DNA from 3 places in the Mesorhizobium sp. M0174 genome. Region 3 is predicted to be linked to each of the others. Evidence: predicted binding sites of a transcription regulator. Region 3 holds the regulator's gene; each other region holds the start of a gene.
The links. The regulator LexA, encoded in region 3, represses DNA repair genes until DNA is damaged. The targets are predictions, from matches to a motif close to TGTTCNNNNTGTGTTCNG.
Positions count from the first base shown of each region.

Region 1: a site for LexA is predicted at 922-939, ahead of NKJ13_RS22365 (metallopeptidase family protein). Genes of this name have one in related genera too.
Region 2: a site for LexA is predicted at 1,643-1,660, ahead of NKJ13_RS09780 (DNA recombination protein RmuC). Genes of this name have one in related genera too.

Region 1 is NZ_JAMYTB010000013.1:21,493-24,769, forward strand. Features, by position in the region: gene NKJ13_RS22360 (DUF3800 domain-containing protein) at 95-847, opposite strand; gene NKJ13_RS22365 (metallopeptidase family protein) at 1,081-1,503, shown strand; gene NKJ13_RS22370 (DUF1737 domain-containing protein) at 1,798-2,004, opposite strand; gene NKJ13_RS22375 (HpcH/HpaI aldolase/citrate lyase family protein) at 2,033-2,914, opposite strand; gene NKJ13_RS22380 (hypothetical protein) at 3,193-3,277, shown strand, end outside.
Region 2 is NZ_JAMYTB010000004.1:66,863-70,139, forward strand. Features, by position in the region: gene NKJ13_RS09775 (GFA family protein) at 1-311, shown strand, start outside; gene NKJ13_RS09780 (DNA recombination protein RmuC) at 351-1,610, opposite strand; gene def (peptide deformylase) at 1,714-2,244, shown strand; gene fmt (methionyl-tRNA formyltransferase) at 2,262-3,191, shown strand; gene NKJ13_RS09795 (GNAT family N-acetyltransferase) at 3,188-3,277, shown strand, end outside.
Region 3 is NZ_JAMYTB010000006.1:185,682-188,958, reverse strand. Features, by position in the region: partial or broken gene kynU (kynureninase) at 1-634, opposite strand, end outside; gene lexA (transcriptional repressor LexA) at 1,083-1,817, shown strand; gene NKJ13_RS15035 (ComEC/Rec2 family competence protein) at 1,811-3,277, opposite strand, start outside.

The sequences.
Region 1 (3,277 bases), on a different contig from region 3:
TCATGGGGAATTTATTCCCAGAAAGAGCAATCCGAGCTTTTCAAGGAAACCGCTCGGGAGCCTGGGGTTGATAAAAAGGGGGCGGCTTTTGACTCTAGCCTGAAGCCAATTCTGAAGCGACGCGTCTCAAATATTGGGCGGTAAAGTCGGCGATTTGATCGACTTCTTCATCGTCATATTTGCGAAAGCTAAAGCGGCTGAAGCTAGGGTCGATAGCTTGGAGGGTTTTTCGTAGGGGACCGCGAAAATTCCTCATTTGATGGTTCCCCTCATATGCCAATACGTCTGCGCATTGAAGCGGTGGGTGCCTAGTTTTTGAGCCGAAATTGAAAGTCGCCGATTTTCCCGGAAAATGCCGCTGGACTTGCTGGAACGCCTCAGTCGCCGCCGCGCTGTACTGGTTGGCTTCATGGACGAATGCGATGTTATCGTGGCCTTCCGATGCGAGTTTCTCCCACGTGCTGCGAAGGGCCCATTGCAGGCAGATGTAGTACCAGCCGCGTACCATGTCTTCCGGCTTGATGGCTAAGCTATGTTTGTGAGCCAAGACCTCGCTCAGTTTCCGCCTGTCGACGGCGGCGATAATGCCCCGAATGTAGTGGTTTTTGACTACCGGCAGGATGCGCTTGACGTGTCTATCTCGCTCTTCACGGGTCCACCCTTCGTACTCCCCATGCCTGTTATGGCAATCGACCGAGTGGTGAATTTTTATCGGCGCCTTCGCCACGATCCACTCGAGGGTCCAGATCTGCCAGTCTTCTTTTGAAGCCCAAACGGCGGATACGGAAAGAATTTGCGAGTCATGGTCAGTGCCAGATTCGTCTAGGTAGACCTCAATCACGACCACCAAACCTTCCCGAGGGGCAAGAAAGGTGTCGCGGAACTCTAGGACGCGCCTTCCACCATTTCCGTCGACTCATCGGCTCGAAATTTGTTCAGCACGGTACCACCTCCTCAGTGCGTACGCGAATTACGACACGCTGAATTTATTCCTGCTTATGATCCTGGGGCAAAGGCGGCAGCCCGACCATTTGCCGAGTTCGGCCTGAAAGCCTATATGCCGGGATCAAAGGACAAAGCATGGCTCGCATCTACCAAACACGCATCTGGCACGACCAGCTTTCGCCAACGATGGAGGAAATCGAGCTCCTGGCGCTGGAGGCCTATGCCCATCTGCCGGAGGACTTTCGCAAGTTGACCGGCGAGATCGTCATTCAGATCGCCGAATTCCCGACCGACGAGATCATGGACGACCTTTCGCTGGAAACGCCCTTCGACCTGCTCGGCCTGTTCGAGGGGCGCGGCATCGCCGAGCGCTGGAATCCGCAGACCGGCGAGGGGCCGAACCGCATCACCCTCTATCGTCGCGCCATCCTCGACTACTGGGCCGAGAACGAGGAAACGCTGGGCGACATCGTCACCCATGTGCTGATCCACGAGATCGGCCACCATTTCGGCCTGTCGGACGACGATATGGAGAAGATCGAAGAGGCAGCGGAGTGAGCGACCCCGCTCCTCGTCATCCTGGGGCGGAGCAAGGAGCGAAGCGACGCGGCGCAGACCCCAGGATCCATGCCGTGATAGTGATGCAGTGCGCCGGCGGTGCAGAACCGAACGCTCATCATCCCGTTCTGGGTAACGGGGCTATCCCGATCGGTGGTAGATCACACTAGACTAATCCTGATCCGCCGTGCCCTTCGGCAGAGGTAACGGCATGGATCCTAGGGTACTCCGCGACGTCGCTTCGCGACTGCTACGCCCTAGGATGACGAAGGACGAGCGCTTCAGCGAACCTCCCTACCAATCGCTGAGCTTGGTGTCGGGGCCGTATTCCTGGCCCTCGATGTCCTTCACCACGGCCTGGCCGCAGCGCATGGTCTTGGCTTCCTGGTCATAGGCATAGGTCGGCGAGCCGAACAGGTGCCAGCCCTTGTTCAACGCCGCCGTCACCTTGTGGCAGAAGCTGGAATCGTCCGGACCGGACAGAAAACGGTAGAGTTTCATTCTTCAATCCTGTCGTCAGTTGCGTTAGTCATGCGCGAACAGCGGCGGCCTTCGCCAGCAGTTTTTCGGCCTGCGCCAGATGCAGCCGCTCGACCATCTTGCCGTTCAGCGCAACTACCGCCCTACCGGTATTTTGGGCGAGCGCGAAGGCATCCTTGACCGCGCGCGCTTCGGCTATTGCTTCGGGCGACGGTGCAAAGGCGCGGTTCGCGGCTTCGATCTGAGCCGGATGGATCAGCGACTTGCCGTCAAAACCCATGGCGGCCGCTTCCGTGCACTCGCGCGCAAACCCGTCCATATCGCGAAAATCATTGAAGACACCATCGAGCAGGTCGAGGCCGCCGGCGCGCGCGGCGAGCACCATCTGCATCAGCCATGGAACGAGATAGCGCCGATCGGGCGTGGCGAGAATGCCGGTGTCCTTGACCAGGTCGTTCGTTCCGGCAACGAAACAAACCAGTCGAGAGGCCGGGTCGCGGCCGAGCTCAGCGATCGGCCCGATATTGAGCAGCGCCCTGGGCGTCTCGATCATCGCCCATAGCTTGACTTCGTCGGCGATAAAATTGTCGTCGAGCACGTCGCCGGCCTCGAGAATGTCGCGCGGCGTGTCGACCTTGGGCAGCAGGATGGCGTCGGGCGAGCATTTTGCCGCGGCCAGCAGGTCGGCGCCGCCCCACTCGCTCGACAGCGCGTTGATGCGCACGACCATCTCGCAGCGCCGGTTGGAATGGCCGGCGAAAATCGCCACCAGCTTTTCGCGCGCGGAAGGCTTGTCGGCCGGGGCGACGGCGTCCTCGAGATCGATGACGACGGTATCGCAGGCCAGCGATTGGATCTTGGCCAGCGCCTTGTCGTTCGAAGCCGGGACGTAAAGCACCGAGCGGCGCGGGCGGTAGCTTTCGGTGGTCATCTCCGATCTATGCCGTCTGCAGCCGGCCGAGGCAAGCCGTGCATAAAAACTGCACGCAACTTCGGAAAATCTCCTCGTCTCCGCCCCGCTTGCCACCCGACCGGATGCGACAAGGGCGGCATGCAAGAGCAAACGAACTCCCGTTGGTCCCTGCCGTACCGGCTTCGCCGCGAAAGCTGGTGGCTCGTCGATCCGCCCCGGACTTCGGTAAACCTCCTCCCTTTCGTCCGGAAATCCCCGCCCACCGGCCGCATCAAAGCCGCCGAGAAAGCCCGATCATGATAGTATTCCTCCCGGCGGCGCCGAGCTATTGCAACCGCTTCGGCGTTGCCGTCCTGCTCGTCGCGCTGGCCGATTTTTTCT
Region 2 (3,277 bases), on a different contig from region 3:
AGAAGCTAACCGGAACGGCCTTTCGCGTCACCGTGCCGGCGTCCCAGGACAATTACAGGATCACCAAGGGCAAGCCGAAAATCTACATCAAGACCGGTTCGAGCGGCGCCAAGCGCGCCCAGGCGTTTTGCGGTGAGTGTGGCTCGCATCTCTACGCCACGTCGGCGGGCGAGGGACCGAAGGTTTACGGCATCAGGGTCGGCACGGCACGGCAACGCGAGCAACTGGTGCCGAAAAAGCAGATCTGGCACCGCTCGGCGCTGCATTGGCTGCCGGAATTCGAAGGCACGACCATCATCGAGGAGCAGTAGCGCCAGATCCGGGTGAAGCCTCCGGTTCCGGCGTAGCTCTCAATCGTCGCCTTCGACGACCCTTAGCCTCAACTGCCCGGTTTTCGAATCAGCGACGCGCGGGCTGCTTTCCGCTTTTGCTCCGCTGCCATTCGAACCAGCGGTATCCTCCGCCGGCTGCACGCCAAACTCCAGCGCCTCGATCTTTTGTCCGCGCCGGGTCACCTTCGATGTCGAGACCAGGATGTCGTCGATATCCTTGGCCGATTGACCGAAATGCGTCTGCAATTTGCGCACCCGCTCGTCGAGCCGGGAGACGTCTTCCATTAGCCGGATGACCTCGCCCTGGATCAGGTGCGCCTGCTCGCGCATGCGGGCATCCTTGAGGATTGCCTGGATGACCTGAATCGACAGCATCAAAAGCGATGGCGAGACGATGACGATCCGCGATCGATGCGCCTTTTGGACAACGGCCTCGAAATTCTCATGGATTTCGGCGAACACCGATTCCGAGGGCACGAACATGAAGGCGGTGTCCTGCGTCTCGCCCTGGATCAGGTATTTTTCGGAAATATCGCGGACATGCACCTCGATGTCGCGGCGGAAAGCCTGTGCTGCCGACTTCTGCAGGTCGGCGCCTTCGGCGGCACGGATGGCATTCCACGCCTCGAGCGGAAACTTTGCGTCGATGGCAAGTGACGGCGCGCCGTTCGGCATCTTCACCAGGCAGTCGGGCCGGCTGCCATTCGACAAGGTCGCCTGGAATTCATAGGCGCCGTGCGGCAATCCGTCGGCGACGATGGCCTCCATGCGCGACTGGCCGAAGGCGCCGCGCGTCTGCTTGTTGGAAAGGATCGCCTGCAATTGCACGACCTGGCCGGCCAGCGACTGGATATTGCCTTGCGCGATATCGATAACCGCCAGCCGTTCCTGCAGCTTGGCGAGGCTCTCATGCGTCGATCTCGTCTGCTCGGTCATGGTCTGGCCCAGGCGGCCGGTCATGGCATCGAGGCGCTGGCCGATCGACTGGGTCAGTTCCGCCTGGCGCGCCCCGAACACTTCGGCGATGGCGCCCATGCGGCCTTGCATTTCCGCCTGGCTTGCCAAGATGCCGGCCATCCGCACCTCGGCGTCACGGGCGTGGTCGGCGGCTTCGGCGGCCGCCACACGCGCCTTGGCCGATCGCCAGAGCGCAACGACGAGCGCCACGAACAGTCCAAGGAACAGCATTGCGCCGAAACCCAGGGCTTGGCCGAGCGTGAGCGTGGTGGCGCCGAGGCGGGCGACAGGTTCGGACAGGATGGTGGCCAGATCGTTCATGCCGACAGCATAGATGATTCGGTCTGCCGGCACAGATCAAAACGTGAACGACCCGAAGCCGTCCCGGTTGACGCTTTTCCTGCGAGGTCTTAGGTGAGACGCCATGTCGATCAAGCCGCTTATCATCCTCCCCGATCCCGTCCTGCGCCAGGTTTCAAAACCGGTCGAGCGTGTCGATGGCGATTTGCGCAAACTGGCCGGCGACATGCTGGACACTATGTATGACGCGCCCGGCATCGGCCTCGCAGCGATCCAGGTCGGCGAACCCTTGCGCATGCTGGTGATCGACCTGGCCAAAGAGGACGAGACGCCGGCACCGCACGTCTTCATCAATCCCGAAATCCTCGAAAGCTCCGACCAGCGTTCGGTCTATGAGGAAGGCTGCCTGTCGATCCCGGATTACTATGCCGAGGTCGAGCGTCCGGCGGCGGTGCGGGTGAAGTTTCTCGACCGCGACGGCAAGCTGCAGGAGATCGAGGCCGAGGGGCTGATGGCGACCTGCCTGCAGCATGAAATCGACCACCTCAACGGCGTGCTGTTCATCGATCACATCTCCAAGCTGAAGCGCGACATGGTGGTCAAGAAATTCAAGAAGCTCGCCAGGGACAAGGCGCCGGGCAAGATGGTGGGGTAGGCGTCGACGAAATGCCCCTGCGTGTCATCTTCATGGGTACGCCTGAATTCTCCGTGCCGACGCTGCGGGCGATTGCCGGGGCCGGGCACGGGTTGACGGCCGTCTACACGCAGCCGCCGCGCGCCGGCGGCCGGCGCGGGCTCGAACTGACGCCGTCGCCGGTGCAGCGTGAGGCGGAGCGGCTGGGCGTCGAGGTGCGGTCGCCGGTGTCGCTGAAGAGCGAGGCGGAGCAGGAGGCGTTCCGCGCCTTGGGTGCCGACGTCGCCGTGGTCGTCGCCTACGGGCTGCTTCTGCCCAAACCCATTCTCGAGGCGCCGCGGCTCGGTTGCCTCAACGGTCACGCATCGCTATTGCCGCGCTGGCGCGGCGCTGCCCCTATCCAGCGCGCCATCATGGCCGGCGATACCGAAACGGGCATGATGGTGATGCGGATGGACGAAGGCCTCGACACCGGGCCGGTGGCAATGGTTGAAAAATGTCCCATTGGACCCGACATGACGGCCGGCGATCTGCACGACCGGCTGATGGTCCTCAGTGCTGCGCTGATGGTGCAAGCGCTCGAGCGGCTGGAGCGGAATACGCTGACATTTACCACACAGGCGGAGGTGGGGGTGACCTACGCCAAGAAAATCGATAAATCGGAGACTCGCATAGCCTGGCTGCGACCTGCTGGCGACGTGCACAACCAGATTCGCGGCCTGTCGCCCTTTCCCGGTGCATGGTGCGAGGCCGAAATCGGCGGCCGTGTAGAACGGCTGAAACTGCTTCGCTCGACGCTCTCGCAAGGCGCCGGCGAACCGGGAGGAATTCTCGATGACCGGCTGACGGTCGCCTGCGGGTCAGGCGCGATCAGGCTGGTCGAAGTTCAACGTGCGGGCGCAAGGCCCATAGCCGCGCAGGAGTTTCTGCGCGGGGCCAAGCTCGAAAAAGGAATGAAATTGTCATGAGCATGATGTCCATACGCGCGGCGACGCCGCGGGACCGCGAGGCGATCCGCCTTGTCGAAGAACACGCATTCGGCCAGCAGACGGAG
Region 3 (3,277 bases):
GCTCGACTGGCATCGCGCCAGCGGTGTGGCAGAGATCCCAGACGATCATCGCCCCGGCTTCCTGGGCCCTGCGCGTCAGAGCCGGCATGTCGCGCAGTTCGCCCGATTTGTAGTTGACGTGATTGACCAGCACCACGGCGGTGCGATCGTCGATCAGCTCCTCGATGGTCGGCGCGTCGACCCCCGAGAGGCGCAGCAGCGCATCTTTTCGCGTCGAAACCACACCCTCAGCCATGTAGAGGTCTGTCGGAAAACTATCGCCCTCGGCGACGATGGCCTGCCGCTCCGGTCGCATGGCCATGGCCGCGTGCAGCAGCTTGTAGATGTTGACCGACGTCGTGTCGCAGACCACCGTCTGGCCGACCGCGGCACCGATCAGGCGCCCGAGCTGGTCGCCAAGTTCAAGCGGCATGTTGAACCAGCGGGCCGTGTTCCATGCGCGGATGAGATCATGCGACCATTCTTCGGTCGCGGCCTTGCGCAATTCATCGAAGGCGGCACGTGAAGCAGCTCCTAGCGAATTGCCGTCGAGATAGATCACTCCTTGCGGCAACACAAAGCGGTCGCGCATCGCGCGCAGCGGATCCGCGGCATCCATCGCCTTTACGGCCACGAGATCGGGAATTCCCGTCATGATTTGCCTGCTCCCTCAAAAAATCCAACGCAACGCCGGACACGCATCAACTGTTCTTCCATTACCGGGTAGCGCGTAGCAAGGCTCCACCGGCGAGAAGCAGCCTGACCAGGCGGTGGAAACCTGGAGTTAGCCCGAGGTTGGCGTTTTGAGTTCGTTTCGTTCACGGTGCATTGACCAAACCGCACAGTCGATACGGGTTCAATTCCGTGCCCTTTGCCGACCGACGGCCGATGCCAGTGCCGCCTTCAAGGAGGCCAGAACGGCGCAAACGAAAGCAGAATCAAGGGGATGAGGCTCGCGGCGGTGAAAATACGGTACGCCGGTAGGGGACGTCGTTTGTTTCCCGAGCCTTAACGCATTCATTAAACTTTAAACAGTTGCGGAACACAACTGGAACAGATAGTGTCTGTTCTGGGTTTGTTTTCTGATTCTGTTGGGGGTCGCTATGCTGACACGCAAACAACACGAACTGCTTATGTTCATCCACGAAAGGTTGAAGGAAAGCGGTATCCCACCTTCCTTCGACGAGATGAAGGAAGCGCTCGACCTGGCTTCCAAATCCGGAATCCACCGACTGATTACGGCGCTGGAGGAGCGCGGCTTCATTCGCCGTTTGCCCAACCGGGCCCGTGCGCTGGAGGTACTACGCCTGCCTGACTCGATCGCCCCCGGCCTCAATGCGGCACGCAAGTTCTCGCCGAGTGTCATCCAGGGCAGTCTTGGGCAAGGTGCCCCTCGGCAGGGCAAGCCCACATCGTCGCGCGTCCCTGCAGCCGGCAATGACGACGATGTCGTCGCCGCCGTTTCGATCCCGGTAATGGGCCGCATCGCCGCCGGTGTGCCGATCGATGCTATCCAGCACCAGACGCATTCGATTTCGGTGCCGCCGGATATGATCATGGGCGGCGAGCATTATGCGCTCGAGGTCAAAGGCGATTCGATGATCGAGGCTGGCATTTTCGACGGCGACACGGTGATCATCCGCAACGCCGATACGGCGAGCCCCGGTGAGATCGTGGTGGCCTTGGTCGACGAGGAGGAAGCGACGCTGAAGCGGTTCCGCCGCAAGGGCGCCTCGATCGCCCTGGAGGCCGCCAATCCGGCCTACGAGACGCGCATCTTCGGACCAGACAGGGTCAAGGTGCAGGGCAAGCTCGTTGGGCTGATCCGCCGCTACTGAGTTGCGCCCTTGGTGCCGGCTTTTGGATTGTCGGCTCTGCGGTATGGCGGCAGGCCGCGCGCCGCGCGTGAAAATTTCCGCTGCACGTGCCAGGGCCGGTATGATTTTTCGACGGCGAAGCGGATTTCGGCGCGTGTTGCCGCTTGTGGATCGAAATAGACGGCCGCACTTCCCGCGCGCGCCAGTTGCCGTTTGGTGACGACGAGGACCAGCCGGTCGTAGTAGCAGGGATTATGGGCGGTGGCGTCGTCGATGACGATCAAGCTGGCGAAGGCGCAGGCTGGCCGTGCGGTATCGCGGTCCTTGGCTTGCGCAATGATCGCGCCGGATGGATGCCTGGCGAGGCAGAGACCGTCCGTGCAAATGAACGGCATGCCCGGCGGTAGGTCGGCCGGATCGGCAATGTCGAATTGCGGATCGTTCTTTCCAGGTGTTTCCGGCGCGACGATAGCCTCTGATGTGAGCGCGCGTTTCCAGTTGTCGATCGTGAACTCATTCGGGCGTGCCCGGTTGACGGCGAGCTCACCGCTGCCGATCGGCAGCGCGACCAGCCGTGCGTCCTCCGAGATCAATACGTCGGGTACGCGCGTCTGCGTTGTCGTTAGCAAGCCGGCGAGCGCAAAAGGAAGTGCCGCGAGCCGCAACCAGGTCGTCGCCATGCTGGCAATGACGAGGGCGATCGTCACCAAAAGGACAGATCTCAGCGAAATCAGTCCGACCGCATCGATCGGCGAGCGCTCGGAGATCCACCCGGACAGGGCGATCATCGCCGTCAGCCCTTTGCCCATCACGTATAGGAAAGGCCCATCCGCGCCGAACGGCATCGCCAGCGCACTGAGGACGGCGAAGGGCATGACGACCAGTGAGACGATGGGCATGATGGCCAGATTGGCGAACAGGCTGAGCGGCGCCACGCGCTGGAAATGCCATATGGCGAAAAGCGCCGTGGCGCTCCCTGCAATGATCGAGGTCATCGCCAGGCCGCCCATGCCCAGCAGGACCTTTCGCGTGGCGAGGCGTAGCGGCGACCGCCGCGGCGGCGGCGTGGTGGCCCTGCCGGCGCGGTAGTCGGACCAGCCGGCATAGGCGCCGACAAGGGCCGCCGTCGCGGCGAAGGACATCTGGAAGCTCGGACCGACCACCTCGTGCGGCGACACCACGATGACCGCGATGGCCGAGATCGCCAGGTTGCGCATGGTGAGCGCGGCCCGGTCGAACAGCACGGCGATAAGCATCACCGCCAGCATGATGAAGCTGCGTTCGGCCGCTACCACAATGCCGGAAAAGACGAGGTAGGCCGCAATCGAAAAAAGCGCGGCGGCTGCGGCATATTTCTTGACCGGCCGTCGCGATGAGAAGTCGGGAAACAGCGCAAAGGCGCCGCGTAGCAGCGCCATGATGGTGCCGGCGACCAACGCCATATGCAGCCCCGAGATGGAGATGATGTGGTAGATGCCTGT